One region of the Sphingomonas faeni genome, then DNA from elsewhere that is predicted to be linked to it. Evidence: predicted binding sites of a transcription regulator. Region 1 holds the regulator's gene; each other region holds the start of a gene.
The links. The regulator LexA, encoded in region 1, represses DNA repair genes until DNA is damaged. The targets are predictions, from matches to a motif close to GTTCCNCNCTTGTTCT.

Region 1 (7,799 bases):
CCGCCACGCCACCACCGATATCCGCGGCGGCGACGCGGCCCACAACGCCGACGCGCTCCGCCGCCTGCTCAAGGGCGAGGCGGGACCCTACCGCGACGCCGTCCTGCTCAACGCCGCCGCCGCCTTGATGGTCGCCGGCACCGTCCCCACTCTCGTCGAAGGCGCCGCGCAAGCCGCCGCCGCCCTCGACACCGGCAGCGCCGACGCGCTGCTCGCCCGCTGGATCGCCTACTGACATGACCATGCTCGACCGTATCCTCGAGACCAAGCGCGCCGAAGTCGCTGCGCGGAAAGCCACGACCTCGCTAGCCGATATCGACGCCGGCATCGCCCGGATGTCGAAGCCACGCGGCTTCCGCGCCGCACTCGATGCAAAGACCGGCTACGCACTGGTCGCCGAGGTCAAGAAGGCCAGCCCCTCGAAGGGCCTGATCCGCGCCGACTTCGACCCCGTCGCGCACGCCCGCGCGTACGAAGCCGGCGGTGCCGCGTGCCTGTCGGTGCTGACCGACGAAAAGTGGTTCCAGGGCTCAGACGCGTATCTGACCGCCGCCCGCGACGCAGTCTCGATCCCGGTCCTGCGCAAGGATTTCATGGTCGACCCGTGGCAGTCGACCGAGGCGCGCGCGATCGGCGCCGACTGCATCCTGATCATCGTCGCCGCGCTCGACGACATCCAGATGGCCGAGATCGAGGCGTCCGCGCTCGAATGCGGGATGGACGTGCTGGTCGAGGTCCACGACGCGCATGAAATGGAGCGCGCGCTACGGCTCAAGTCGCGCCTGATCGGCGTCAACAACCGCGACCTGCGCGACTTCACCGTCGACTTCCAGCGCACCTACGATCTCGTCGGCAAGGCGCCCAAGGACTGCACCTTCGTCGCCGAAAGCGGCCTCACAACCCGCGCAGAACTCGACGCGATGGCCGAGCACGACATCCACTGCTTCCTGATCGGCGAAGCGCTCATGCGCCAGGACGACATCGAAGCCGCAACGCGCGCTCTCGTCGGATGACCGGCCTCACCCACATCGACGAAGCCGGCGCGGCAAGAATGGTCGACGTCGGCGGCAAGGCGGTCACCGCCCGCGAGGCCGTCGCCTCCGGCCGCATCACCATGTCCACCGAAGCCGCCACGGCAATCGGCGCCGGCACCGCGAAGAAGGGCGACGTCCTGGCGGTAGCCCGCGTCGCCGGCATCATGGCCGCCAAGCGCACCAGCGACCTGATCCCGCTATGCCACCCGCTCCCGCTGACAAAGGTCGAGATCGACCTAGTCGTCGACGAAACCGGCGTAACCGCCACCGCCACCGCCTCGACCGAAGGCAAGACCGGCGTCGAAATGGAAGCGCTCACTGCCGCAACGGTCACGCTCCTCACGATCTACGACATGGCCAAGGCCATCGACAAAACAATGGTCCTCTCAGACATCCGCGTCCGCGCGAAATCCGGCGGCAAATCCGGAAACTGGACCGCCTAACGAGGAACCCTCTCCCCAAAGGGGAGAGGGAAAGACGCCAAAGGCGGCGAGGGTGAGGGCAAGCCAAACAGAACGCGCTCGGCTATGGCCCCTCAATCCCCATCCATAGACCAGTCGTGGCTCTCCACGATCGTAGACTCCACCGGCCGCCCCGCCGCATCCAGCGAAGGGTCATACCGAAACCGCTGTTCGATCAACCGGCACGTCAGGTCATCCAGCACCCGGCTCCCGCTAGACCGCGTCACCCGGCACCGCGACACCCGCCCATTGGTCTGGACCAAATACCGCACGAACACCCGCCCCCGGATCCCCGTCTCTGCGGCCTCGCGCGGATAATCCGAGTCCCTCAACCGCCCGCTGCGCCACTCCGGCGGTGTTTCCTCACCGCCGCCGCCGTCGCCGTCTCCATACCCGCCGCTGCCGGTCCCATTACCGATCCCGCCACTCCCGGTCCCCGGCCCGCGAACGTTCGAAGCCCCCGAAGTCGCCTCCGCACCCACCCCAGCCTTCTCCGCCACCACGACAGGCGGCGGCACGACGATCGGCACGATCTGCGGCGGCGCCACCACCTCGGTAGCCTTCGACTTCAGGTTAGACGGCGACGCAGCCCCCTCGGGCTTACGGCTAGGCGACGGCCGAGGCCTGACCTTCTCCTCGGGCGGCGGTGGCGGAGGCGGCGCCGCATCGAACACCTTCAACGCATCGGTCACCGCTCCCGGCATCGTCACCACCAGCCCCGACAGCAGCGCATAACCAAGCATCCCCGGCAGCAGCACCGCACCCACCGCCGCCCCGATCCTGTCTTTCGCCCGAGGCGTATAGCGTGTCATCATACTGATCTGGTGTCTCTTTCCCCCAAACAAAGCCCCGCGCGCCATGAACGCGCACTGGCCAAGCCCCCAGAAGACCCGATCGCGACCAACCCACACCCGTCATCGCAGAAGAAGCGCGCCGCCCACCCAAATAAAAATACCACCCCGGCGAAGGCCGGGGCCCAGTTGGGAAAGCCGACGCAATAACGAGCGACGTCCGCCCAACACTTGTTTCCCCGCGAAGGCGGGGACCCAGCCTGGGCTCCCGCCTTCGCGGGAGAACAAGGAGGAGGTAACTAACGTACGATACCCGTCAGCTCAAAGCGCCCCAATCAATCCGCAACCCACACCCCACTAACCCAACAACACCTGTCCTACACACCAGACCCATGGCAAAGCGCGGAACATACCCACGCACCCTGCGCTTCCCCCATACGAAACCGCCCCAAGGCACAAACCGCCAAACTGCTCCCAGCGTCTATACTTCCTATACTTCACTTTTCAGAAACGCCCGAAAACAGAGTCTTACGCATGACCCTAGTCCCCGTCGCCGAAGCCCAGACCCGCCTCTTCGCCATGGCCCCCCGCGTCGGCAGTGAGGCCGTGGCGTTACGCGAAGCCGCCGGCCGCTGGGCCGCGGAGGACATCCTCGCCCGCCGCACGCAGCCGGCCGCCGACCTCTCGGCGATGGACGGCTACGCGATCCGCTTTGAAGACCTCCCCGGCCCCTGGAAAGTCATCGGCGAAAGCGCCGCCGGCCGCCCCTTCATCGGCAAAGTCGCCCCCGGAGAAGCCACGCGAATCTTCACCGGCGCAGCGATGCCCGAAGGCGCCGACACCGTCATGGTCCAGGAAGAGGCCGAACGGGACGGCGAAACCCTGATCCTCGCCGGCGAAGGCCCGGAGACATTCGGCCGCAACACCCGCCGCAAAGGCCTCGACTTCACGACCGGCACCCGCCTGATCGCCGCCGGCGACCGCCTCAGCCCCGCGCGCATCGCGGTCGCCGCGACCGGCGGCCATGGCAGCCTCACCGTCAACCGCCGCGTCCGCGTCGCCGTCGCCGCCACCGGAGACGAACTCGTCCCCCCCGGCTCGACGACCGACGGCGTCGCACTCCCCGAATCGAACGGCATCATGCTGGCGGCAATGCTCGCCGACATGCCCGTCGACATCATCGACCTCGGCATCCTGCCCGACAATCTCGAAATCCTGCGCGAGGCGTTCGCCAGCGTGCAGGCCGACCTGCTCGTCACCACCGGCGGTGCGTCGGTCGGCGATCACGACCTGGTCCGCCCCGCAATCGAGGCGGCCGGCGGCACGATAGATTTCTGGCGGATTGCCCTGCGCCCCGGCAAGCCGATGATGGCCGGCCGGATCGGCGAGATGATGGTGCTCGGCCTCCCCGGCAACCCGGTCTCCGCGTTCGTCACCGCCACGCTGTTCGTGAAGCCGGTCGTGGCGCACATGGCCGGCGCGCGCGACCCGCTCCCTCAGTCGACCCACGCGCTGCTCGGCGAAGACCTCCCCGCCAACAATGCTCGGACCGACTATCTCCGCGCCGAACTCCGCGACGGCAAGGCCTATGCCTCGACGATCCAGGACAGCTCGATGCTCCTCACGCTGGCCCGCTCGACCTGCCTGATCGTCCGCGCCGGCAACGCGCCGGTGGCATACGAAGGCGAATCGGCGGAAATCCTCGTTATCGCGTGATACGGACGCTTGACGGCGTTAATTATGTTCCATAGAAGTTCCCAGTCTGTTCCGGACGGAGAACCGCCATGCTCACGCGCAAGCAGCACGAACTCGTCTGCTTCATCAACGATCGCCTCAACGAAACCGGCGTATCGCCGTCGTTCGAGGAGATGAAGGACGCGCTCGACCTCAAGTCGAAGTCGGGCGTCCACCGTCTGATCAGCGCGCTCGAGGAGCGCAACTTCATCCGCCGCCTGCCGAACCGCGCACGCGCACTCGAAGTGCTGCGCATGCCCGAGCGGGCGGAGAAAAAGGCGCCGTCGAAGGCGTCGAACGTCAAGGCGGCCCCCACCGCCGCAACGCCGCAACCGGCCAACGACGTCATCGAGATCCCCCTCCACGGCCGCATCGCCGCCGGCGTCCCGATCGAGGCGTTCGAAGGCAGCACGATGCTAGCCGTCCCCGCCGCGCTTCTCGGCACCGGCGAACACTATGCGCTGGAAGTCTCCGGGGACTCGATGGTCGAAGCCGGTATCCTGGACGGCGACTACGCCCTAATCCGCCGCACCGAGACCGCCCGCGATGGCGAGATCGTCGTCGCGCTGATCGAAGACAGCGAAGCCACGCTGAAATACTTCCGCCGCGAAGGCGCGATGGTCCGCCTCGACCCGGCCAACCGCGCCTACGACCCCCAACGCTACGCCCCCGCGCAAGTCCGCGTGCAGGGCAAACTCTCCGGCATCCTCCGCCGCTACGACTGAACCGCTCCATCGCGGAGCCGAGCGTGCCGCGAACTGAACGAGCGCGCGGCACGCTCAAGAACGGGCGGATCGCGCCAGGGGTGGCGATCGCCCGCCTCGAGGATCGTCACGACCGTCCCCGTCCCCAAAGTCAGCGCGACCCCGCCCGTCCGTCGCAGAACACGGCGGTCCAGCTTTAGCCACCGCGGCACACAACGTTTCGGCAGACCGCGTTCGCTGACCACGACGTCAGCGCTGCGACAGGCGGCGATCAGTTCGGCGATTGGGACCATATAGGCGCTGCGGGTCGCGAGGATCCGCCACATCCTTCCCCGAGCGGCGATATCGGTGACGCAAAGATCACGACTGCATCGAGCGTCGGGCTGATCCGCAAGCAACAGCGGCTCGCCGTCCACCCCGCCATTCTCGGCGAGCATGTCCCGCGTATAGTCCCCAGCCCGATCACGCAGCATAGCCAACCCCGCCGCCGTCCGCACCGCAACATGACGACCGTCACCCGTAACGAGAACGTCAGGCGCCGGTGTTGTCAACGCCCAGATCGCTCCGGCCACCAGCGGCAGCAGCCCCAGTTGCCGCAACCGCGTCCGCCACAATGCAATCCAAATCCCTCCAACGACCATCAGCGCAAACGCCGCCGTCGGCATCGCCGGCAAGGACCGCACCGAACCGGGGGCGCCAGCGACGATATGTGCAAGCCACAAAAGCGCATCGAGCGAGCGCTGCACCAGCCACCAGATCGGCGCGCCAAGACCGCCGGCGTCGAGCAGCAACGCGAGCGCTTCCAACGGCATCACGACGAACGTCGTCAACGGAATCGCGACGATGTTGGCGAACGCCCCGTACAGCCCGGCCTTGTGGAAATGATAGACCGCGATCGGCATCAGCGCGAATTCGACCAGCAGCCCCGTCAGCAACAGCGACGCGACGCCGCGTGCCAGCTTGCGTCCTCGCCCCTCGTCATGTGGCCCGAAGAATGCGCGGATCACCGGATGTTCGTGCAGGGCCATGATGGCGGTGATCGCCGCGAACGACAGTTGGAAGCTAGGCCCGGCCGCCGATTCCGGCAACACCAGCATGACGCACGCCGCCCCCGCCGCGACGAGCCGCAACGTCATCGCCTCGCGTCCCATCGCCAGCGCCGCCAGCACGAGCAGCGCCGCGACGCACGAACGGATCGTCGGCACCTGGCTCCCGGTCAGCAAGGTATAACCGATCGCCGCCGCCGCCCCGGCCAACGCGGCGATCAACGGCAGTCGCGCGTGCAAAGCCAGCCACGGACTGAGCGCCAGCAGACGCAACACGATCAGCATCGTCGCCGCCACCGCCGCGGTAATGTGCAGTCCGCTCACCGACAGCAAATGCGCGAGACCTGCCCGGCGCATCGCCTCCGAATCCTCTTCGCTGATCGCGCCGACGTCGCCGGTCGCAAGCGCGGCCGCGATACCGCCCGCGCTGCCATCCAGCCGCGATACAATATGGTGCGACAGCGCGACACGGATGCCAGCGCCTGATTCGCTTGACCTAGTCACGACCACCGGTGCGAAGCCGCGCCCGGTCGCGCCGATCCCGCCGAACCACGCGACGCGCGCGAAGTCGTACGCGCCCGGCACCGCGGGGAGCGGCGGTGGCATCAGCCGCGCCCGCAACTGGATGACCGCCCCCGTCCCCAGCAGGTTCGGCGCATCCGCTTCCGCCAGATTGACGCGGACGCGGTACGGCAAGGATATTGGCTGCCCGCCGGTCTCCACCCCCTTCCCAACCGGCAATACCGTCAGCCGCACCAGCTTCCGCGCCACCAACGGCTCGATCGCCTCAACCTTCGCCGAGAAACGCGCGATCGTCGGACCGCCCAGAACCGGCCGCGCCACCCATTCCGACCGCGCCCAGATCAACCCGAGCCCCAGCGCCGCCGTCAGCAACCCGATCGCCAGCGCCCGCGCCGCACGACCGCCCTGCCCCACGGCCAGACATGCCAACCCGCCTGCGACCAACAGCAGCACCGCGACGCACCACGCTGCCGGGTCCGGTAACGCAAACCACAGCGCGATCCCGCCGCCGAGCATTACCGGCAGCCACAGCACCAGTTGGTCGCGCTCTGCCTCCAGCCAGCGTTCCACGGCCAGCCCGACCACGGCAAGCCCAACGACAGCCCCCCATCGCGGCACGCCCATTTGTCGCCGCCAAGGACGCATGCTAGGGGCGGCGACGGCTGTTATGGCCATCGTTTCTCCATTGTTTCATCAGTCTGGGAGCACCCGCGGTTGGGCGCAATATCTGATACGGGCACCGCCAATTCGGCCGCACCCGTGGTTACCCGTTTCGCTCCGTCGCCGACGGGGTTCCTGCATCTCGGCGGCGCGCGCACCGCGCTGTTCAACTGGCTGTTCGCAAAGGCGAACGGGGGTAAGTTCCTGTTGCGGATCGAGGATACCGACCGGGTCCGCTCGACCCAGCCGGCGATCGACGCGATCATCGACGGGATGCGCTGGCTCGGGCTAGACTGGGACGGCGACGTCGTCATGCAGTTCGCCGGGGCCGAGCGCCACGCGCAGGTCGCGCACGAGATGCTGGCGAACGGGCATGCCTATCGCTGCTACATGACCAACGACGAGATCGCCGCGATGCGTGCCGAGGCACAGGCCGCAAAGAAGCCGCTCCGCATTCGCAGCCCGTGGCGCGATCGTCCGGCGAGCGAGGCCCCCGATCTTCCGCATGTCGTCCGCCTGCGCGCGCCGCAGGAAGGTGCCGTCACGATCGAGGATCGCGTGCAAGGCGCCGTTACGGTCAAGAACGAAGAGATCGACGACCTCGTCCTGCTCCGCTCCGACGGTACGCCGACGTACATGCTCGCGGTCGTCGTCGACGATCACGACATGGGCGTCACGCACGTCATCCGCGGCGACGATCACCTCAACAACGCGTTCCGCCAGTTGCCGATCTACCGCGCGATGGGCTGGCCCGAGCCGATCTACGCGCATATCCCGCTGATCCACGGTCCCGACGGCGCCAAGTTGTCGAAGCGTCACGGTGCCGTCGGTATCGAGGCCTATCGCG
Region 2 (7,799 bases), 770 kb from region 1:
GTCCACAGGTCTTCCTTGGCCAGGTACGCATCGGACGCCGTGAGCAGGCGTACGATGCGCGTAGTGCCGTCGATCGTCTCGATCGGCTCGGCATAGCATTCGGCATAGGCTGCATGATGGAAGGCCCGGGTGACGATCTCCATCCGGTCGATGGCCGGGTTCCGCCCGCTGGCAGCGACCAGATCGAGCAAATACCGGATATGCCCCCCGGTATCGGCGGTAATTCCGTACTCCACGTCGGTTGCGCGTAAACATCCCTGCAACGCGATATGTAGAACGAACACCCTTCCCCCATTCATCTGTGATTCATCCGAGGAACCGTCGGCAGGGTTGCCGGGTTCCGGGCGGATGATACTTAAAAGCCCGCCATTGATGCAGATCAGCATGATGCGTCCGGCGCAGATCGACGCCGCGTGAGGATCGCTCTGCTCACATGGGCTTACCCCCCCGAGAAGAGCGGCCTTACCCGTGCCGCGCGTGAGATCGCGCAGTCGCTGGCCGGTGCCGGCCACGACGTCACCGTCTTCACGATGGATCGCCGGGATGCCAGCGGGGACGCCAACCGGGATGCCAGCCGGGATGGACGCGTGACGGTCATCGGTTGCGGTCTGCGCGAAGGTTCGCTGTCGGCACGGTTCCGCAAGATCGCGGCTGTGGGCCATGCCGTCGCTCCGCTCGCATTCCGTCGCGCGGTGCGGCGCGAACATCGTCGCGAGGCGTTCGACGTGATCGAGGCGACCAATTGGTACGCGCCCGGTCTCGCGATCGCGCTGACCGGCCCAGCCCCGCTCGTAACGCGCAACTCGACCCCGGCGGCAACCTCCGCAGCCGACGTCACCAGCCTTCGCGATCGGTTCGATCGACGCGCCGCGATGCTCGCCGAGCAACTGTCCGCGCGGTTCAGCAAGGCGCTCATTTCCAACACCCAACTCCACGGCAAGAAGATCGCCGCGCTATACGGTGTCATGGCGCCGAACCCAGACGGCCGACACGCGGTTATCGGGCTCAGCCTGCCCCCCGAGATCGTCGCGCGCGGAACTGCGGCGACCTACCCGGACGAAGGCATCGAGGGGCGACCGATCGAGCTTCTGTTCGTCGGGCGCGACGAACATCGCAAGGGCTTCGACGCGTTGATCATGGCGTTGCGGATCCTCGCGCGTCGTGCCGATGCCGGGATGCGTGATTTCCGCCTGACGATCGTCGGTGTGCATGCGGACGACCTGAAGGCATTGCCCACGACCGCCCGCGCGCGACTGCGCTGCCACCACCGTGTCGACGAACCGCTGCTCCACGATCTGATGGAGGCCGCGCACGTGATCGTCGCACCGTCGCGCTATGAAAGCTTCGGGCTCGTCTATCAGGAGGCGATGATGTTCGGCCGCCCGGTCGTTGCCTGCGCCGAGGACCCGAGCGCGCGGCTGTTCATCGGGGAAAGTGGTGCAGGGCTGCTCGCCAAACACTGCACCGGGGACGATCTCGCGACCCAGATCCAGCGCTTGATCGAGGACCCGGCGTTACGCGCGCACTATGCCGCGGCCAGCCGCAAGGCATCGGGCATGTTCACGCGCGATACGCTCGCGGCGCAGACGATCGCTGTCTATCGCACCGCGACGGAATCGAAGGGGGCTAGCAGCAACGCCTCGTCCTCCGGCCTGCCCGCGCCCGTCGACATCGCCTCGTAGATCCGCGTTCGCTCGCGCACCCGCTCGCCGTCGAGCCGGTGTTCGAGCGCACCGGCCAGCGCGAGCGAACTCTCGACGAACGGCACAACGGGCCGTTCATGCACGCGTCCGGCAAATCGGATGTTGCTGCAATTGAGGCGGTACTGGATGTCGGGATACGATGCCGACTGTACCCCATCGACGAGGTTTCTTCGCGGCAACCCCAGCGAACGCAGCCCGTCGCGATCCGCCGCCGCGACCAGCCAGCCCAGCGCACCCAGCAGTGCCGCGTCCGGTCGCTCGTCGGTATCGATCTGCAGCACCCATTGCGTCTGCATCATGTCCTGCAACCGGTTGCGCTGGCGCGCAAAATCTCCGTCGAGTGGGTGGCTCTGGACTTCGATCCACGGCACCCGCTCGGCGAGCTCGCGTGCGTGGTCTGCAGTACCGTCGAGCAGCACCACGATCCGGGTAAACGCATGGCGGTAATCGGTCGCGATCTCCAGGATGTCGCTCATGTCGGCAGGCCGCGCCATGATGCCAAGGCCGATCGCATGCGGTACCGGCGTCGCTGCGATCGAACGCGCGCGAGCGGGCCGGTAATCCGGGGGAAAGCGGACGTCATCGTGCGTCGTTTCGATCGGTTCGACCTCGAACCCGAACCGCCATGCCGCATTGCGTAACCCTGCCGGGTCGAGCATCCAGCGCTCGGCGGGCTCGCGCTCCAGATCGACGATGCCGCGTTCGAGCCGCGCGATGATGTCCTCCGCCACCGCGCCAACCTCGCTCACATCGCGGACCAGCAGGCGGCAGTGGCTACACTCGAACCAGCCGTCGCGTGCGAGCCAATCCCAGTTTCCGCATATCGAGCATCGCAATCGCATGGTCCCGGCAACCCGCAACGCAAGGAACCGGTTCCCATACCCCGTGCCGGCATCGGGCACCGCGCACCCGGCCTGTACCAACCTACCCCCGTCATCCTGACTTTCGTCTGGATGACGGGGAGCCGCTCAATACCCCAGCGAATGCGCCAGCGTCAGCAGCAACCAATACAACCCACCCGACAGCAACATCGCCACCGGCAACGTCATCACCCACGCCAGCGCCATGTTCATCACGGTACGACGCTGCAACCCAGCCCCGTTGGCAACACTCGCGCCCGCCACACCAGAAGACAGGATGTGCGTGGTCGACACCGGCATGCCGTATTTGACCGCCAGCAGGATCGTCGCGGCCGCGACCAGCTCGGCCGACGCGCCCATCCCGTAGGTCAGGTGCGTCTTGCCGATCCGCTCGCCCACGGTGACGACGATCCGCTTCCACCCGACCATCGTCCCCAGCCCCAGCGCCAACGCGACGGTGACCTTCACCCAGGTCGGGATGTACCGCGTGCCCTGTTCGAGCCCGCTATTGTAGCTCTTGAGCGTCGTGATCTCCTGCGCGGTAAAGCGGCTCTGCGCGGACTTGTCCTCGGCGATCAGCTTGGTCGTATCGAGCACGAGGTACATGTCGTTGCGCAGGTTCGGCGTCGCCGCCGCGGGCACCTTGCCGAGCGAGCCATAGCCCTCGATCCGGCTCGACACGTCGTCCGACAACGCCGCCAACGCGCCATAGATGACCGGGTCGGCGACGTGCTTGGTCTTTAGCGCCTGCGTGACCTGCGCGCGCGCCGTACCGACATCGGCAGGTGCACCATCGGCATGCGCGCGATACGCCGCCGACGCGGATTGCGCCGTCTGCACGAACGCCGGCATCGCGCTTTCGGGCATCGTCCGGTTCAGCGCATAGGCGGTCGGCGCGCAGCCGATCAGGATGAGCATGATCAGCCCCATGCCCTTCTGCCCGTCGTTGCTGCCATGCGCGAAGCTGACCGCGGTGCAGGTACCGATCAGCAGCGCCCGGATGCCGCGCGGCGGCGGCGTCTGGCCCTCGGGCGCCTCGTACAGTTTCTTGTCGCGCAGGAACCGCTTCATCACGAGCAGCATCAGCAGCGCGCCGACGAACCCGACGACCGGGCTGAACGCGAGCGCGGAGAGCACTTTCCACACCTGCACCATATCGACGCCCGACGTCCCATCGGCCCCGCCGCCATTGATGAGCTGGTTGGCGAGGCCGACGCCGAGGATCGAGCCGATCAGCGCATGGCTCGACGAGTTGGGCAGCCCGACCGCCCAGGTCGCGAGGTTCCACAGGATCGCCGCGAGCAGCAGCGCGAAGATCATCGCGAACCCGCCAACACTGCCGACGTTCAGGATCAGGTCGACCGGCAACAGCGTGACGATCGAATACGCCACCGCGCCCGACGACAGCATCACGCCGAGGAAGTTGAAGAACCCCGACCATACGACCGCGAACGGCGCGGGCATCGAGTGCGTGTAGATGACGGTGGCGACCGCATTGGCAGTATCATGGAACCCGTTCACGAACTCGAACCCGAGCGCGATCAGCAACGCCAGCGCAAGGAACGCGAACGCTCCGCCCGCCAGGCTTTCGCCGACCTGTGCGGTGTCGAACGCGATGCTGAACCCGGCATAGGCCAGCCCGCCGATCAGGACGGCAAGGAAGATCCACCGCCCCGACGGATGCAGCGAATGATCGAGCTTGGGACCGGTGTGCAGCGCTGGCGCCGTAGCGGCCGAATCAGCCGTCATCGCGCCGGGTGCAAATGTGGAGGTTGCCATGGGAATGTGCAGTCGGCCCTTACGATGACAATCTTATGACAGATATAAATCAGGCAGTGGTTCGCCCTGATTTGGGACGCCTCCCCTAACGATCCTCCCCCTTGCGGGGGAGGATTGTCGGAGCGACTCCGCCGAAAGATCAGTTCGCCGCGCGCTGGTTCACCGAGCCGTACCGATGCTCGCGATCTGCGTCCCACTACGCCCAAACAACACCGCGATCTTCACGTCCGCATCCACGGTCATTTCCTTGCAGCACCGCTGCGCATCGGCGAGCGCGTCGAGCCCCCCGCTACGTGGCTGGCAGGCGCTGGCGATCGCCGATCGCAGCCGGCGCTGGAACGCGGTCCGCCCGGCGTCGCTGGTCAGGTCGAGCCCGACGCGCGACACGCGTACCGACACCGGCTCGCGCCCGGAACTGGCCGAAGCACCTGCCGAAAGCAGGCACGCGCCGACGATCGCCGCCGAAGCGACGCTGATGAAAAGCTTCATGATGATGTTCCTCAAATGGTCCTGCGGTCCGCAGGGCTCGGCCTGCGGGCGACGGCGCCAGCGCGTCGGGACGCCTTTCTGGATGTGGCATCTCCGACGACGAACCTCGTCGCTGCGCATCCCCTAGGCGCACTTCATGACGCTCGCGCGACGGTTCGGCAACGGTCCGACGACGCGTGGAATCTATCTCAGACGTATGATCACATACCGGGATACCGCTCGAACGCCGGCAGTGCGGTCACGTCAACCATCCACGCTAAGCGATCGGCCACCTGGATATGCGCGCCCGGCGCGACCGCCTCGGGATCGTCCAGCGTGCAGGATTGCACGTCGATGATCCCCGGCAGCATGTCCGCGTTGGTATAGAAAAGCCCCGTTCCACACCGTCCGCAGAACTGCCGCCGGCCGTTCGTCGACGATACATACGTCACCAGATCACCGGAGATCGTCACCTGTTCCGTCTTGAACGCGACCCAGCCCACCATCGGCGCCCCAGCACTCCGACGGCAATCGCTGCAATGGCACAGCGCATAATGCTCGGGTTCCCCTTCCGCGACATAGCTGATCGCTCCGCAATGACATCGTCCCGCCAGCATGTCCGTCCCCCTGCAATGTTCCTCACTTGTTCCACGCATCGTCGCCCCGCGCAAGCGTTACTCGCTTGCCCCATCGCCCCCCGTTCCCTACCTGTTCACCGGTGAACCAGATCGCCCAAACGTCCGCGCCGCAAGCCGAGCCCCCCTATCTCCGCGGCCTCAATCCGCCGCAGCGCGAGGCGGTGCTGACCACCGACGGCCCCGTCCTCATCATCGCCGGCGCGGGTACCGGCAAGACCGCGGCGCTCACCGCCCGCCTCGCGCACCTGATCTTCACCAGGAAGGCGTGGCCCTCGGAGATTCTATCGGTCACCTTCACCAACAAGGCCGCGCGCGAGATGCGCGAGCGGGTCGGCCGTCTGGTCGGCGATGCGGTCGAGGGCATGCCGTGGCTCGGCACGTTCCACGCGATCGCCGCGAAGATGCTGCGCCGCCACGCCGAACTCGTCGGGCTGCAATCGAACTTCACGATCCTCGATACCGACGACCAGTTGCGTCTGCTGAAGCAACTTATCCTCGCCGCCGACATCGACGAGAAGCGCTTCCCGACACGCAGCCTCGCCGGGCTGATCGACCAGTGGAAGAACAAGGGCCTCGTCCCCGCCGACATCGATGCGGGCGAGTCCGAGCGCTATGCCAATGGCCGCGGCGGTGAGCTGTACCAGCAATATCAGACGCGTCTGATCGCGCTCAACGCGTGCGATTTCGGCGACCTGCTGCTCCACATGCTCGTCATCCTGAAGACGCACCGCGACGTGCTCGTGCAGTATCAGCAGCGCTTCAAATACATCATGGTCGACGAGTATCAGGACACCAATTCGTCGCAATATCTCTGGCTGCGGCTGCTCGCGCAGGAGCGCAAGAACATCGCCTGCGTCGGCGACGACGACCAGTCGATCTATTCGTGGCGCGGCGCGCAGGTCGAAAACATCCTGAAGTTCGAGCGCGATTTTCCCGGCGCCAAGGTCATCCGCCTCGAACAGAATTACCGCAGCACGCCGCACATTCTCGGCGCCGCCTCGGGCGTGATCGCGAACAATGGCGGACGGCTCGGCAAGCAACTCTGGACCGAGCGCGACGTCGGCGAGAAGGTCAAGGTCATCGGCGTCTGGGACGGCCCTGAGGAAGCACGCCGCGTCGGCGAAGAGATCGACATCGTCCGCCGCTCGGGCAAATCGCTGGACGAAGTCGCGATCCTGGTCCGCGCGCAGCACCAGACGCGCGAGTTCGAGGACCGCTTCATCGCGATCGGCATGCCGTACAAGATCGTCGGCGGTTTCCGCTTCTACGAACGCGCGGAGATCCGCGACGCGCTGGCGTACCTCCGCGTGGTCAACCAGCCCGCCGACGACCTCGCCTTCGAACGCATCGTCAACGTCCCCAAGCGCGGCCTCGGCGACAAGGCGGTCGCGCGCATCCACCAGCTCGCGCGCGCCACCGGCACACCGCTGACCACCGCTGCCGCGCGCATCCTCGATACCGACGAACTGACCGGGGCAGCGAAGAAGTCGCTTGGCCGGCTAGTCGGCGACATCGCCCGCTGGCGCGACATGGCGACCAGCCTGCCGCACGCCGAACTCGCGCGACAATTGCTCGACGAGAGTGGGTACACAGCGATGTACCAGGCCGAGAAATCGGTCGAAGCCACCGGCCGTCTTGAGAACCTCAGCGAACTCGTCCGCGCGATGGAGGAGTACGACTCGCTCGGCGCATTCCTCGAACACGTCAGCCTCGTGATGGACAACGAAGGCGGCGCGCAGGATCCGCAGGTCACGATCATGACCATCCACGCCGCCAAGGGGCTCGAATACGACACGGTCTTCCTCGTCGGCTGGGAGGAAGGCCTGTTCCCATCACAGCGCTCGCTGGATGAAGGCGGCGTAAAGAGCCTCGAGGAAGAACGCCGCCTCGCCTATGTCGCGATCACGCGCGCACGCCGGCTCGCGGTCATCATCCACGCCGCCAACCGCCGCATCTACGGCCAGTGGAACTCGTCGATCCCGTCACGCTTCGTCGCCGAACTCCCTGCCGAGCATATCGATACGGAAACCACGATGTCGGGAGGCGCAAGCCTCTGGCAAGCCAACTGGTCCGACCGCGCCGATCCCTTCGCGGATGTCGCACGCGGCACCGGTCGAGGCCCAGGCTGGCAGCGCGCGGCAGGCACGGGCAGCACATTCTCGGCCAAGCCCGCTCGCGTCGTCGAAAGCCGGTCGAGCGCGATCAGCCTCGGCAACAAGGGCCGCGACGACCTGTCGCTGGGCATGCGCGTCTTCCACCAGAAGTTCGGCTACGGCCTGATTGCAGAGATCGAAGGCAACAAGCTGGAGATCGATTTCGAACAGTCGGGCCGCAAGCGCGTCATGGACAGC
Region 3 (7,799 bases), on a different contig from region 1:
GAAGTGGCTCACGCCCCCTGTGAACTTGAACGTCGCCATCGCGCGGCGCAGCTGATCGGCTTCGGCCGGCGTGAACCCGGCGCCGACGATCGCGACCTTCATGGCCTGCTCTTGGAACAGCGGCACGCCGAGCGTCTTCTCCAGCACCGCGCGCAGCTCCGGTCGCGGATATTCCGGCTTTTCCAGCCCCTCGCGTCGGCGAAGATACGGATGCACCATGTCGCCCTGGATCGGTCCCGGCCGCACGATCGCGACCTGGATGACGAGGTCGTAGAAACGTCGCGGCTTCATGCGCGGCAGCATGCTCATCTGCGCGCGGCTCTCTATCTGGAAGGTGCCGAGCGTGTCGGCCTTCGAAATCATCGCATAGACGTCTGGATCGTCGTCCTGCAGATCGGCCAAGCCAACGCGCAGCCCCTTGTCCGCCTCGAGCATATTGAAGGCGCGGTTCATGCAGCCGAGCATGCCGAGACCCAGCACGTCGACCTTCATGAACTTCAGCGCATCGATGTCGTCCTTGTCCCACTCGATGATCTGACGATCTTCCATCGCGGCCGGCTCGATCGGCACCAGGTCATCTAGGCGATCATGAGTGAGGACGAACCCGCCCGGGTGCTGTGACATGTGACGCGGCACGCCGATCAGCTTGCGGGCCAGTTCCAGCGTCAGGCGCAACCGGCGATCGCCGATGTCGAGGTTCAGTTCCTCGACCTGCTTCTCGCCGACGCCGTCCGCGGACCAACCCCATACAAGCCCCGCCAGCGATGACGTGAGATCCTCCGGCAAGCCAAGCACCTTGCCGACATCGCGTACCGCGCCGCGGGCCCGGTAGCGTGTGACCACCGCGGTCAACGCCGAATGATTGCGACCATAGGTCTCGTAAATCCACTGGATGATCTCTTCGCGGCGCTCATGCTCGAAGTCGACGTCGATATCGGGTGGCTCGCGGCGCTCACCCGAGACGAACCGCTCGAACAGCAGCTCGTGCTTCACCGGATCGATCGAGGTAACGCCGAGCACGAAGCAGACGCAGCTATTGGCGGCCGAGCCACGGCCCTGGCAGAGGATCCCGCGCCTGCGTGCCTCACGGACGATCGCGTACACGGTCAGGAAATAGGGCGCATAGCCAAGCTCACCGATCAGTCGCATCTCATGCGTGATCTGGTCAGTATAGGCCTGCGGCACGTCGCCGTCGAACAGCCGCTCGACCGCTTCGGTCGCGAGCTTCTGAAGCGCCTCCTGTGCCGTCAGGCCGTCAATCAGCTTTTCATGCGGGTATTGATACTGAAGCTCGCCAAGATCGAAGGTGCAAATGCGCGAGATATCGACGCTTGCCTGCAGCGCGTCGGGGTAGGCACGGAAACGCCTGACCATCTCGTCCGGCGATTTGAGCGCACGATCGGCGTTGACCTCACGCCTGTAGCCAAGCTCGTCGACGGTGCATTTCTCGCGCACCGCGGTCACGATATCCTGCAGCAGCCGTGCGTCGGGTGCGTGGTAAAGCACGTCGCCGGTCACAACTGCGCGCACGCCGGCATCACCGGCTTGGCGCGCGAGCGCGTCAATGCGGACCGCGTCCCCTGGTCGACGACGCTGGAACAGCGCCATATAGCCGCGACGCCCGTAGAGCGCCTTCAATTCCGCCAGTGCGGCAAGGTTCTCTTCGTCGGCCTCACGCGGCAAAAGGATCGCGACGATGCCTTCAGACCATGGCTTGAGGTCGTGCCAGTGCAGCAGGCAACCACCCTTCCCTGCCCGCTTCTTGCCGACGGTCAGCAGCCGCGTGATCCGCGACCAGGCGGGACGGTTGGTAGGATAGAGCAACAGGCGACGACCGCAGGACAGATCGACACGTGTGCCCACGATCGAGCGGACGCCGGTCGCCTTCTGCGCTTCCCACGCCCGCACGACGCCGGCGACGGTGCCGATATCACTGACCCCGATCGCCGGATAGCCGAGCAGCGCCGCAGCCGCGAACAGCTCGTCCGGGCTGGAGGCACCGCGCAGGAGCGAGAAGTGCGTCAGCACCTGAAGCTCGACATAATGGGTCATCCGAAGGCCCCGTGCATCCACCAGCTGAGATCCCCGGTGTCGTCCTCGAAACCGTCACCGCGGCGGAAGACCCAGTAGCGACCGCCGGTCTCGTCCTCGACGCGGTAATAGTCGCGGATCGCCCACACCTCGGCGTCGCGCCGCCACCATTCGCCGTGGACACGCTCCGGTCCGTCGCCGGCGACGACCTTGTACGTCTTGCCCCGCCACTCGAACCGTTTCGGCGGTTGATCAGGCATCAGCGCCATGACCCGGTGTAGTGGCTCTGGATGCGCGAAGAGACGGATCGGACGTTGCCAAGCCGGCCAATCTCCCGGCACGCGATTGGGATCGGAGCGGATAACGGCGCGCTCCGGCACATGGCTTTCGACAGGCGCTATGCGGAAGACGGCATGCCCTCCGATGCGGCCTGCGATCAGGTCGACCAGGCGCGACGGATCACGCACCAATGTCTCACCGGCGAGGACAGCGCCAAGGTCGACCGCATCGAGCGGCTCTGTGTGCGGCGCCACCAGCGAGAATTGCTCAAGCCCCATGCCTGGATCGATGCGCTCGATGCGCAGCTTCAGCAGCCGCAGAAGATGCGTCACCTCGCGTGTTGGCCGGGATGTGCCGACCGCCACGATCTGCTCACTGCCGTCGACGCACAGGCCGGTCAGCCGCAGCGACCTGGCGCCAAGGCCCTTTGCCTGCAGCAGTTCTGCGAGGTCGCGCAGGAGGTCGCCCATGACCTGCTCGATCGCCTCGGCTGTACTGATCGGCTCCAACAACCGGCGCTCGACAGCTGGCACCTCCGCATCCTCACGCGGGGTGATCGGCTCTGCCATGCCTCCCAAGGCCTGATCGAGCCGCGTGATGGCGGCTAAGCCAAGCCGGCGTGCCAGTGGCCCGCGCGCGACCGGCAACAGATCTGCGATCCGCTCGAAGCCGAACTTGCGCGCCGCGGTGAGCGCCGTCGGCGTCAGGCGCAGCGCGGCGACCGGCAATGGGCTCAGCGCCTCTACCGTTCCGCGTGGTTCGACGCGGGTAAGATCGTCCCTTCCGAACCGTGCCAGCGCGTGCGCAGCACCTGGTGTGTCGGCTACCGCAACACGGGCTGTGAAGCCTGCGCGACGGCAGAAAGCCAGCAGGCGACGGCAGAACCGCTCCTCCCCGCCATGGAGATGATCGCAGCCGGCAAGGTCGATCCAAAGCCCGTCTGCCGGCGTCACTGCCGCGATCGGCGACCAGCGTCGAACCGCCAGCAGCGCGAGGCGATCGAGTAGCGCCGTGTCGGCCTCAGGATCGGCCGGACGAAAGTCGAGATCTGACACCAGCGCGCGGGCATGCGTAGCCGCCATGCCTGCGTGAATGCCGAGAGCCTGCGCGCCTGTGCAAGCAGCAACCACCTCCTCGCGTCGCCCAACCTTTCCAACCAAAGCAAGCGGTGCAGATACGGTGATTTTAATATTAAGACGCGATGCAGAAACTATCGGCTTCGACGGGTTCGCCGATTTATAGGGATGATTGGCTGCTTCCGATCGCCGACCAAGCTCGCGCATGGGCGGTTTTGCATGAACTGGTAGCGCGGCGATCTGCGCCTCAACGTCCCCGCGTGATTGCGCACCCTCGCGCGCCCAACGGGCACCAGGCCGCCATCCGCCGCCCTTCGGCACCGAACAGGTACCCGGATCGTCGTCGACCGGCAGTTGCAGGGCTGGCCGTTCAGGCAGCCGCGTAGCGGGCCGTTCCAACCGTCTCAGCCGCTCGATGGCTAAGTTCGGCAGGAACAGCGAGACGACCCGTCTCATCGCTGCCCTCCACTATCAGGGAAAAGCCCTCACCGCCGCGCTGCCGCGCCAGTTCGACCGACCATCTCGCTCTTCCTACACCCGCGATCTCTAACCGCGCCGAAGGCGCGGAGCCGATCCGCCAGCGCGTCCACGCGGCGGACGGTTCGGAAAAAGGATCCTGATCACGGCCGCGTCGACGGCGAAGGAGCAGCACCGGCATGTCAGCTTCAGCAGCCACAAGCTGCAGGCGGCGGGTTGCGACCATCGATACCTTGCTCGCTTCCGCGATGATCGCCGATGGTGTGCCATCGCGAACCGCGTCCTCGATCACGGCGAGCAACGCCGCGTCATCGTAGGGCTGAGCATAGATGACATCCGATGAGGACAGGCCCGCTTGCGCCAGAGCCGGAGCGTAGAGGTCGGTGCGGCACGTGGCCCACAAGACAGGGCCGCTGGCGTTGGCAGCTTCACGCGCCGCAATGCCGGCAAGGAATAACGTCGTTGCAGCATCATCGACCAGCGATGCGCTGCGCGCCGTCGCCTCGTGAAGCGCTCCAGCACGCAAACCGCCAGCACCAAGCCGGCCATCGATCGCGTCTACGCCGAACGGCAGCACGCGGTAGTCGGTCACTGGCGTAGCAATCGTCCGCAGATGCGCAATGCTGGTTGCGAGGGACTCGGGGGCGGGGGACATCATGTTCTTACACTCTACTCGTTCTCTTTATGTTCCGTTACCATCTCCAACATTGCAAGCGCTTTGATCGTCCCGATCCGGGCAGGAGGCTTGCCGTTCCCCTCGGCGCACGGAGGGGAACGAAAAAAATACGAAGCGGCAACAAACGACGAATTATTCGCTTTCGTTTGGCAGTTCGGTGACTCATAGAATCGTCATGCCGATCCGCCCCGAGAACCGCTGGCTCTACCCGATCGACTGGCGGCAGCTGTCCCAGACGGTCCGGTTTGATCGCGCCGGCGCCAAGTGTGAAGGATGCAGCCGGCCGCATCTGCGCCGGGTGGTCCATCTAGGCGATGGCCGCTGGTGGGATGCCGATGTCCGCTGCTGGCGGTCGGACCGCGGCAAACGTATTTCGATGAAAGCCGGGTTCGCGCTGGCGTCGGTTCGGGTGACCTATGTCGTCCTGGCCTGTGCGCACCTCGATCATGATCCTGGCAACAGCGCGTCTTCAAACCTCAAGGCGCTGTGTCAGCGCTGCCACATGATCCACGATGCAGCCGAGCATCGCTGGCAGCGCTGGTGGAATGTCTTTCGGCACCGCGCGATCCGCGATCTCTACGAGGATCCTCGCGTCACGCGCGAACGCATCGCTAACCGCTAGAGATCGATGTTGCGGGCCCGCATCGCCTCGGCCGCGAGATCGGAGATCGGCCCCTGCCCTCCAGTCGCCTCGTAAGCTTCGGCGACATCGTGATCGGCAAGCTTGTTCAGCATGAGGCGAACCGCCGCAACGCTGGCGTCGTCCAGTACGGTCTTTGTCTCGTCGTTCGCCATGGCTAAGGTCCCGCCGGTGTTTCCAACGGAGTACGAATAGCATGAACATAAGTGACTTGGCCAAGGGCGTCGCCGAAGCGACCGGTTCGAACGAAGCCGATGCAAAGAAGGCGATCACCGCCGTATTCGACCAGATTGCGGCCGCAGCCGTGAAGGGCGACGAGGTTTCGATTCCAGGGTTCGGCAAGTTCACCGTCAAGGACCGCCCGGAGCGCGAAGGCCGTAACCCCGGCACCGGTGAGGCGATCACCATTGCGGCTTCCAAGAAGGTTGCGTTCACAGCCGCCAAAGGGCTGAAGGACAAGATGTAAGACGTGTGCGCCGGCGAGCGGTCTCGTCGGCGCCAACCCTAGGAACAGGCTCGTGTGCAACCGGTATCGTATGACCGCAAAAGAGGTCGACCTTGCCGTCACCTTCGGTATCCGACCTCCGTATGAAAAGGACGAGGAATACCCCGTTGGTGACATCTTCCCGACCGGCAAGAAGACCCCGTTCTACGGCAAGGTGATCGTGCAGGACGGCGCGGAGCGAAAGCTTGAGCGGATGGAATGGGGCGTGCCGACGCAGGTGCCGAGTGTGCGCGACCCCTCGGTCAAACTTACCAAGTACGTGACGAACGTGCGGAACCTGAACTCCAGCTTCTGGCGATCGATGCTGACGACACCGGCGCGACGCTGTCTCGTCCCGGTCACCGCCTTTTCGGAATACGGTTTAGCGCCGGGCGAAGACGGCAAGAAGCCCTTGCACTGGTTTGACGTGCCCAGCCGTCCAATCTTTGCGTTTGCAGGCATCTGGCGTCCGACCGAGCGAGGCAATGCCTATGGTTTCCTGACGACCGAGCCGAACGCGATCGTGGCGCCCATCCACCCCAAGGCCATGCCGGTCATCCTGCACGACGATGATTACGATCGTTGGCTGACAGCGCCCTGGGACGAACTGAAGGACTTGGTCGCGCCCTACCCATCGCAGTTGATGCGCGTTGAGGGCATGTCATCGGCGGACGCGGAGGATGCCCGATCGTCTGTGCTATTCTAGCCGTTGAACCCCGAAAGGTGACTGACAATGACAGAAGCGACATGGGGCGAAAGCGCCAAGACCCCGGACATCAACTGGCGCATGAGCGCGTCGTTGGAAAACGTGCCCCGCGGTGACACCGATATCGCCGAAGTGACGGACCTCGAGCGAGTCGTGCGGGATTGGGTCAGGCTGGACCCTGAACATAAAGAAGCGGCAACCTTGACCACGGATCATGCCGTTCAGATCGAAGGGGTTTCCAGTACGACGTTCACTGGCGAAGCTATCGCAGCCCTAGCCGAGCATTTGCCGCCACTCCAACCGTAGAGGAGTAACTACTATGGTAAAATCCAGCGTTCGGTTCGAGCGCGGTGACGGATATTGGGTGGCGGAGCGTGATAGCATCGGCTTCACCGGCACGACCGACTTTGGTCCCGTCGAGTTTTTGATCACCAGCGAAGCGTTGGCCGAGATGCTGAACCCGGAGCTAGAAGGAATTGATCCGGAAACCGCGACCGAGGTCTTCATCGAGTTCGAGAGCGACGTGCACCGCATTGCCCAGCGCGAATTTGTGAAACGTTTAGGTGGTGAGCCACCGATCTTGCTGACGACTTCAGATGTAGCGCTTTAGCATCGAAGCACGTTTACTATTTAAATGGTTCACTGGTCCGGAGCGGGTTACGCTCCGGGTCAACGTCGTCTCCATGCCTATTTCAGTATAAGCCGCCCTCTTCTCGCTCCTCTGCTCCTTCCTTTTGCGCTTCCTCGAGATCGTTTGAATTTTGTTCGTCGGCGACTGGTTTATCCTCAAGGGTATCTTCTTTCCCGTTGTTGTCGTCCGGTAGTTCGTTGACGTCGGCTTCAAAACCGGGCTCTTCGGCCTGCGGGGCGGTCATCATCGTTGCTCTCCTTCACAAACCCAAACGATCCAACAAATCGCTCGGTTGCGAACCAGCGGACGATACCTGACACCTGCCGGCGAGCGTTCGCGTTACCGTTCCTGATGAGTCTGATCGTGGTGTACCTTTAGAAGACCGATAGCCGAATGACCCATAAGCAGACGTTCAATGCTCAAGATGAGCTGCCCAAAACTGGACGCCCGTTCATCTTCCTTGAACGCGTAGGAGAACCGTCCAAAATGGACGCCACAAGCGCGGCGGGGACAACCCGAGCTAGATCGAGTATCCGAAAATCACCAATATCGATTTCTTCAGACGACCGTCGCCACCCTGAGCCGCGCCGGATATGAACTGACCCGCCCCAACGTAAGGGTCATTTCGGCCAATCAGAAATTCAGAATAGACCTTGATGCGCTGAGACTTCTTGGACGACCAGACCGCCCCGATATCGAGCCGTTCGCTATCCTTGAAGCCGTCTGCATCTTTGAAAAAGCGACCGTAGTTGACGTAGGGCGTAACATCGAACGGCAAGCTTCCGGTGTCGATGGATCG
Region 4 (7,799 bases), 1.3 Mb from region 1:
CGCCTGATTGACGGCCGCGAAGCCGTGACGTTCCTGGTGGCGCTGAAAAATGCTATCGAGGATCCGACGCGGATTCTTATCGACCTGTGAGGTAGCAATGGACTGGCGCGACCACATTCACTCGGACCCCGGCATCATGGGCGGCAAGCCTGTTTTTCGGGGTACGCGCTATACCGTGGAACGCGTCCTAAAGCTGGTCGGCGCGGGTTGGTCTTATGACCAGATCGCGGAAGAATATCCGGGGGTGCTTTCCGAGCACCTCCGCGCCGCCGCCCTGTTTGCCGCAGATCTCATGCACGACGAAAGCTATGTCGCGATCGGCCGGGCACGCGCGGCTTGAGGTTGATGTGCGATGCGAACATCGGTAGCCGCATCGCTCGCGTTCTGAGTACAGCTGGTCACGATGTCGTCCGCGCATCCGTTGTTTTGCCCGACGAGAAAGACGAAATCATTCTCGCGTATGCGGTCGCCGACGATCGCTTCCTGATCTCGTGTGATCGTGATTTCGGTGAACTGGTTTTCCTGAAGCAAGCGACCCCGCCACCCGGCATCATCTATGTCCGGTTCGAGCCGGACCACGTCGAACACATCCTTCCGCGGTTGTTGCCGCTCCTCGAATTCGAGGCGTGCAATGGCCATATGACTGTCATCGGGACGAAGCGTGACCGCGCTGTTCCCCTCCCAGCGAAGAGCAAAGACAATGGCTGACTACGACTATGACGTCCTCGTGATCGGTGCGGGCCCCGGCGGTTACGTCGCGGCGATCCGCGCCGCGCAGCTCGGCCTGCGCACCGCCTGCGCCGAGTCCCGCGACACGCTCGGCGGCACCTGCCTCAACGTCGGCTGCATTCCGTCCAAGGCACTGCTCCACGCGTCCGAGATCTACGAGGAGGCCAAGGGCGGCCACCTCACCAAGTTCGGCATCGATTTCCAGGGCGTCACTCTCAACCTCGACCAGATGCACGCCGAGAAGGCCAAGGCCGTCAAGGAACTCACCGGCGGCGTCGAATTCCTGTTCAAGAAGAACAAGGTAACCTGGCTTAAGGGTAAGGCCGCCTTCCAGGACGCGCACACGGTGGACATCGCCGGCCAGAAGGTCACAGCCAAGAACATCGTCATCGCCACCGGCTCGAGCGTGATGCCGCTCCCCGGCGTCGAGGTCGACCAGAAGACCGTCGTCGACAGCACCGGCGCGCTCGAGATCCCGAAGGTCCCCGAGCACATGGTCGTCATCGGCGGCGGCGTGATCGGTCTCGAACTCGGGTCGGTCTGGCGTCGTCTCGGCGCCAAGGTCACGGTCGTCGAGTTCGTCGACCAGATCCTCCCCGGCTTCGACGGCGAGGTCCGCCGCGAGACTGCCAAGCTCTTCAAGAAGCAGGGCATGAAGCTGAAGCTCTCGACCAAGGTCACCGGCGTGACCGTCGCCGACGGCGTCGCGACCGTCAGCGTCGAGCCCGCCGCCGGTGGCGCGTCCGAGACGCTGACCGCCGACGCGGTGCTCGTCTCGATCGGGCGGAAAGCGAACGTCGACGGCCTCAACCTCGAAGCCATCGGCCTCGAGCTGAACAAGCGCGGCCAGATCGAAACCGACCACTCGTTCCGCACGAAGGTCGACGGCGTCTGGGCGATCGGCGACTGCATCCCCGGCCTGATGCTCGCGCACAAGGCCGAGGACGAGGGCGTCGCGGTGGCGGAAAACATCGCCGGCCAGACCGGCATCGTCAACGAGGACATCATCCCGAGCGTCGTCTACACGATGCCCGAGATCGCCGGCGTCGGCCTCACCGAAGAGGCCGCCAAGGAAAAGACCGAGATCAAGGTCGGCAAGTTCCCATTCGCCGCCAACAGCCGCGCCAAGACCAACCGCGACACCGACGGCTTCGTGAAGATCATCGCCGACGCGAAGACCGATCGCGTCCTCGGCGTCTGGATCGTCTCGAGCCTCGCGGGCACGCTGATCGCCGAAGCCGCCATCGCGATGGAATTCGGCGCGACCAGCGAGGACATCGCCTACACCTGTCATGCGCATCCCACGCATGCCGAGGCGATCAAGGAAGCGGCTATGGCGGTACAGGGCAAGCCGATTCATATCTAGTACGACCGCGCAAAGGCCGTAGCGCAAGCTACGGCCGAGCACCCAGCGGTCGGACCGGCCGGCGCGGCCAAAAGCCGCGTCCGACGACAGGGGCTTTGCCCCTGTCCGGCCAAGCCACGGTCCGACCGCGCAAAAGCCGTAGCGCAAGCTACGGCCGAGCAACCAGCGGTTGGACCGGCCGGCGCGGCCAAAAGCCGCGTCCGACGACAGGGGCTTTGCCCCTGTCCGGCCAAGCCACGCTAAGCTGAATTTCTGGAGGGCGTCGGTGGTAATCCACCGGCGCCCTCTCTGCGTTTGCACGGCGAACGGCGAACGGCGAACGGCGAACGGCGAACGGCGAACGGCGAACGGCGCGGGTGCGGAGCGAGGGGTGAAGGGTGAAGGGTGAAGGGTGAAGGGTGAAGGGTGAAGGGTGAAGGGTGAAGGGTGAAGGGTGAAGGGTGAAGGGTGAAGGGTGAAGGGTGCGGAGTGCGGGGTGCGGGGTGAGAGGTGCGGCGTGAGGGGGGCGGGGCGAAGGTAGGAAGCAGATGTAACCACAGTCAGCTTCAAGCCTCGCGCCATTCTAAAACCCCACCCGCCACGCCCCCCATCCGTCATCCCGGCGAACGCCGGGACCCACGGTTACGGCGGACCCGGCGATCACGCGCCACCATTACCCGGTCCGCAACCATGGGTCCCGGGCGTCCGCCGGGATGACGGGGGGAAGGACGATATGAGGGCGCGCGGTCAAAGGTGTAGGGCGACCTCGCGCCTCGTGCTTTCCGTTCTGTTTAACCCCATTGCGCAAGAGCGGACTTACCAGCCCCGCGTACGGCTACAGCATGCCAAGCCCAAGCGATCCTCGGGGGGAGGCCAAGAAAGACCACCGTTCAGGCCCTCGTTCGCGTCATCTTCAAAGGCCACTCATCCAACCAGAACCAAAAGCACCACCCCGGCGAAGGCCGGGGCCCAATTGGAGAGGCCGCAGTAACGACGCGTAGCCCTACATCATCGCCGTTTCCCAATTGGGCCCCGGCTTCCGCCGGGGTGGTGCCCTCACGATGTGTATCGCCGGGAGGATATCGGTCTAGGTCGTGCGACGAACGGCGCATTGCACTACAGTCATCGCTCCAGCGAAACTGCCCGCCCCCGACACACCAACAATCAAACCTTAGGCGGACCATTCCGCGGCTTGCCGAACCCGGCGAACAACGTCTCCAGCCCTGCGGTGACCGTGCCGATCACCTTGGCCATTTCAGGCGGCAAGGGTGGCGCCTCCCCAAACGGCGGTTTCGGCGCAGCCCCCGCATAGGGATTGGCCGCAGGCTCGTCCGACGAAGGCTTCGCGCCAGTCTCAGGAGCTGCCGACGTTTCCGGCGTCACCGGCGGTTCAGGCGGGGCAGGGTGCCCAGCACGCCCGGCGGTCTTCGCATCCTGCTTCGTGATCGCAGCCGCAGCCATCATCAATCCAGCCGCGACCACCTGCCGCCCGGCCGGCGTCCCCAACTGCCGGGTGACCGCCGCAGCGATCCCGGCAAAAGGCGTCGCGCCATCATGCTTCCGGCCATGCTTGCCGCCATCATGCTTGGCGTCATGCTCATGCCCACACCCACCGCTGGCGGCCCGCTCAGCCTCGCGCTCGCGGCGCTTCCGCTCGTCCTTCTTCTTGCCCATGTCACGCTCCAGAACTGTATTGTCTATCCAATACACCATGTAAGTATCGCCGACCCGCGCCACAATGCCCCCTTTCGTTCGGCACCCGCGTTACCCATCTCTGCAACCGACCTGACGGCGCCGCACAAGGCTTGCCGCACCCGAACAAATATGGAACACACCGCCTCATGCTGACCAAGATTTCCGTACGCGGCGCGCGCGAGCACAACCTCAAGGACGTCGACATCGACATCCCCCGCGACACGCTGACGGTGATCACCGGCCTGTCCGGTTCCGGCAAGTCGAGCCTCGCGTTCGACACGATCTACGCCGAGGGCCAGCGCCGCTACGTCGAGAGCCTTTCCGCCTACGCTCGCCAGTTCCTAGAACTGATGCAGAAGCCCGACGTCGACCACATCGAGGGCCTCTCGCCAGCCATCTCGATCGAACAAAAGACCACCAGCCGCAACCCGCGCTCGACCGTCGCCACCGTCACCGAGATCTACGATTACATGCGCCTATTATGGGCGCGCGTCGGCATCCCGTATTCCCCCGCCACCGGCGAACCCATTGCCGCGCAGACTGTCAGCCAGATGGTCGACCGCGTCATGGCGCTCCCCGAAGGCACGCGCCTCTATCTGCTCGCCCCCGTCGTCCGCGGCCGCAAGGGCGAGTACCGCAAGGAACTCGCCGAGTGGCAAAAGGCCGGCTTCGCGCGCGTCCGCATCGACGGCGAGATCCACGACATCGACGAAGCCCCCGCGCTCGACAAGAAGTACAAGCACGACATCGAAGTCGTCGTCGACCGCCTGGTCGTCGGTGGCGAAATCGCCACGCGCCTCGCCGAGAGCTTCGAAACCGCGCTCAAACTCGCCGACGGCCTCGCCTATGTCGACCCCGCCGATCCGGTCGAGCCGCACACGCCGAAATCCGAAATCCTCGGCAACAACGCCCCCGACGGCCGCATCGTCTTCAGCGAAAAATTCGCCTGCCCGGTCAGCGGCTTCACCATCTCCGAGATCGAGCCGCGCCTGTTCTCGTTCAACGCCCCGCAGGGCGCATGCCCGGCGTGCGACGGCCTCGGCGAGAAGCTGCTGTTCGACGAAGACCTCGTCGTCCCCAACCACATGCTCAGCATCAAGAAGGGCGCGGTCGTCCCCTGGGCGAAATCGAACCCGCCGTCGCCCTATTACATGCAGGTCCTCGGCAGCCTCGCGCGCGAGTTCAAGTTCGACATCGAAACCCCGTGGGGCGACCTCCCGCCGGAGGTCCAGAGCACCATCCTGCACGGCTCCAAGGGCAAGCCCGTCACGCTCACCTTCATCGACGGCAAGAAGAAATACGACGTCTCCAAGCCGTTCGAAGGCGTCATCGGCAACCTCAACCGCCGCATGCTCCAGACCGACTCCGCCTGGATGCGCGAGGAGCTGAGCAAGTACCAGTCCGCCGCCGCCTGCGAAGTCTGTGGCGGCGCGCGCCTGAAACCCGAAGCGCTCGCGGTCAAGATCGCGATGAAGGACATCTCCTATGCCACGCATCTCTCGGTTGTCGACGCGCTCCAGTTCTTCACCGACATGCCACAGCATCTCGGCGACCAGCAGAACGCGATCGCCGAACGCATCCTCAAGGAGATCGTCGAGCGCCTGGGCTTCCTCAACAACGTCGGCCTAGATTACCTCAACCTCGACCGCACCTCCGGCACGCTCAGCGGCGGCGAGTCCCAGCGCATCCGCCTCGCGAGCCAGATCGGCAGCGGCCTGTCCGGCGTGCTCTACGTCCTCGACGAGCCCTCGATCGGCCTGCACCAGCGCGACAACGACATGCTCCTCAAGACGCTCCGCCGTCTGCGCGATCTCGGCAACACCGTGCTCGTCGTCGAGCATGACGAGGACGCGATCCGCACCGCCGACTACATCATCGACATGGGCCCCGGCGCCGGCGTCCGCGGCGGCCAGGTCGTCGCGCAGGGCACGCTGAAGCAGATCCTCAAGTCTAAGGGCAGCATCACCGCCGACTATCTCAACGGCACCCGCGAAGTCCCCGTCCCGACCACGCGGCGCAAGGGCAACGGCAAGAAGCTCACCGTCCACAACGCCGTCGCCAACAATCTGCGCGGCGTCACCGCCAGCCTCCCGCTCGGCACCTTCACCTGCATCACCGGCGTCTCCGGCTCGGGCAAGTCGAGCTTCACGATCGACACGCTCTACGCCGCCGCCGCGCGCGAGCTGAACGGCGCGCGCATCGTCCAGGGCAAGCACGACAAGATCACCGGCCTCCAGTATCTCGACAAGGTCATCGACATTGACCAGTCGCCGATCGGCCGCACCCCGCGCAGCAACCCCGCCACCTACACAGGCAGCTTCACGCAGATCCGCGACTGGTTCGCCGGCCTGCCGGAATCGCAGGCGCGCGGCTACAAGCCCGGCCGCTTCAGCTTCAACGTCAAGGGCGGCCGCTGCGAGGCGTGCCAGGGCGACGGCGTGCTCAAGATCGAGATGCACTTCCTCCCCGACGTCTACGTCACCTGCGACGTCTGCCACGGCGCGCGCTACAATCGCGAGACGCTCGAGGTGAAGTTCAAGGGCCATTCGATCGCCGACGTGCTCGACATGACGGTCGAAGACGCCGCCGAATTCTTCAAGGCGGTCCCCCCGATCCGCGACAAGATGGCGATGCTGGTCGAGGTCGGCCTCGGCTACGTCAAGGTCGGCCAGCAGGCGACGACGCTCTCGGGCGGCGAAGCGCAACGCGTCAAGCTCGCCAAGGAACTCTCGCGCCGCGCCACCGGCAACACGCTCTACATCCTCGACGAACCCACCACCGGCCTCCATTTCGAGGACGTGCGGAAATTGTTGGAAGTCCTCCACGCGCTCGTCGAGCAAGGCAACACGGTCGTCGTGATCGAACACAATCTCGACGTCATCAAGACTGCCGACTGGGTGCTGGATCTAGGCCCGGAAGGCGGCGTCAAGGGCGGCGAGATCGTCGCCGAAGGCACGCCGGAGAAGGTCGCGAAGGCCAAGGGTAGCTTTACGGGGAAGTATCTGGCGCCGTTGCTGGAGAAGCGGGTTGTGACGGCCGAGTAGCTCAAAGAATCTCCTTGTAAGGTCGCAGGGTGGTATGTCAGCTTCATGCTTAATTGCATGGAGACGATATGCTTACGCCTTCAATGACCGCTCTTGAGAAGCAGATTGTTAAGGCGCTTTTGGGGAAGGGGCAGCGCAACCAAGACATTCATGCTTTGATCAATACTGGCCGCGATCCGACCGTAAATTTTGGTCGAATTAGCGATGTAAAAAAACTGGAGATATTGCCGGCGACTGACGAGCAGATTGAGCGGTTCAGATTGGAGAAATCGCTTATCGATCTGCAGACGGGCTTATCACCATTCGAGAATGAACGTTTAGTTCGGGCTCGGGAAGCGATGATGCTGGCTATTCAGATATTCAATATGCCGCTTCTTCGTTTCAAGGTTGAGGTATTTGCGGTCCTATCAAACATAGCTTGGACGTATTTGCTTCACGAATTTTATATTCGCCAAGGCCGTGTCATTACCCATAAAGATGGAAGCTCATTCCTTCTTGGCCAGATGATAAAAAGGCAGGATGTTCCGATCACCGCTGGATCGGTTAAAAACCTTCAAGCAATGAAGGTAATTAGGGACGCGGTTGAGCATAAAACCCTCTCAGCGATCGGCGAGACATTTTACGCAATATTTCAGGCCAACTGCCTGAATTTCGAAAAGTCATTATGCGAACTGTTCGGGGAGCGTGTTTCGCTGGGTAAAGATTTATCCTATGCAATCCAGATTTCTAAAATGTCGATAGATCAGGCGGCGATGCTTCAAAAGGCTGAGGTTGCAGGACCAATTCAATCGATTGATGCGCAATTAAGTAAAATGTTTACCGATGATGAAATGTCTGACCCAGATTTCAAATTCAAGGTTAGCTACTCATTGGAGAAGGCGTCGAAGGGCGATGCTCATTTCACGTTTTCCAATAAGCTGGGAGACGGAAATCCTCACAACGTACTAGTTCAGAAGGTTGCAGCGGATGAAAATTGGCCGCTCAGG

Region 2: QFZ54_RS03080 (ATP-dependent helicase) is a predicted target of LexA. The motif match lies at 5,445-5,460, and genes of this name have one in related genera.
Region 3: QFZ54_RS19175 (ImuA family protein) is a predicted target of LexA. The motif match lies at 4,539-4,554, and genes of this name have one in related genera.
Region 4: uvrA (excinuclease ABC subunit UvrA) is a predicted target of LexA. The motif match lies at 3,890-3,905, and genes of this name have one in related genera.

The regions. Positions count from the first base shown of each region.
Region 1 covers NZ_JAUSZF010000001.1:1,429,486-1,437,284, forward strand. Annotated here, with positions in the region: gene trpD (anthranilate phosphoribosyltransferase) at 1-235, shown strand, start outside; gene trpC (indole-3-glycerol phosphate synthase TrpC) at 237-1,013, shown strand; gene moaC (cyclic pyranopterin monophosphate synthase MoaC) at 1,010-1,477, shown strand; gene QFZ54_RS06585 (energy transducer TonB) at 1,570-2,307, opposite strand; gene QFZ54_RS06590 (molybdopterin molybdotransferase MoeA) at 2,821-4,002, shown strand; gene lexA (transcriptional repressor LexA) at 4,071-4,745, shown strand; gene QFZ54_RS06600 (ComEC/Rec2 family competence protein) at 4,736-6,967, opposite strand; gene gltX (glutamate--tRNA ligase) at 7,007-7,799, shown strand, end outside.
Region 2 covers NZ_JAUSZF010000001.1:656,836-664,634, reverse strand. Annotated here, with positions in the region: gene QFZ54_RS03110 (HAD-IIB family hydrolase) at 1-236, opposite strand, end outside; gene QFZ54_RS03105 (glycosyltransferase family 4 protein) at 414-1,682, shown strand; gene QFZ54_RS03100 (hypothetical protein) at 1,598-2,452, opposite strand; gene QFZ54_RS03095 (inorganic phosphate transporter) at 2,672-4,312, opposite strand; gene QFZ54_RS03090 (UrcA family protein) at 4,502-4,831, opposite strand; gene QFZ54_RS03085 (GFA family protein) at 5,032-5,427, opposite strand; gene QFZ54_RS03080 (ATP-dependent helicase) at 5,538-7,799, shown strand, end outside.
Region 3 covers NZ_JAUSZF010000004.1:234,776-242,574, reverse strand. Annotated here, with positions in the region: gene QFZ54_RS19185 (error-prone DNA polymerase) at 1-2,052, opposite strand, end outside; gene QFZ54_RS19180 (Y-family DNA polymerase) at 2,049-3,593, opposite strand; gene QFZ54_RS19175 (ImuA family protein) at 3,757-4,518, opposite strand; gene QFZ54_RS19170 (hypothetical protein) at 4,715-5,161, shown strand; gene QFZ54_RS19165 (hypothetical protein) at 5,158-5,334, opposite strand; gene QFZ54_RS19160 (HU family DNA-binding protein) at 5,376-5,645, shown strand; gene QFZ54_RS19155 (SOS response-associated peptidase) at 5,698-6,369, shown strand; gene QFZ54_RS19150 (hypothetical protein) at 6,397-6,675, shown strand; gene QFZ54_RS19145 (hypothetical protein) at 6,689-6,979, shown strand; gene QFZ54_RS19140 (hypothetical protein) at 7,062-7,247, opposite strand; gene QFZ54_RS19135 (hypothetical protein) at 7,521-7,799, opposite strand, start outside.
Region 4 covers NZ_JAUSZF010000001.1:80,960-88,758, forward strand. Annotated here, with positions in the region: gene odhB (2-oxoglutarate dehydrogenase complex dihydrolipoyllysine-residue succinyltransferase) at 1-90, shown strand, start outside; gene QFZ54_RS00405 (DUF433 domain-containing protein) at 98-340, shown strand; gene QFZ54_RS00410 (DUF5615 family PIN-like protein) at 346-708, shown strand; gene lpdA (dihydrolipoyl dehydrogenase) at 701-2,095, shown strand; gene QFZ54_RS00420 (hypothetical protein) at 3,239-3,748, opposite strand; gene uvrA (excinuclease ABC subunit UvrA) at 3,916-6,813, shown strand; gene QFZ54_RS00430 (DUF3644 domain-containing protein) at 6,882-7,799, shown strand, end outside.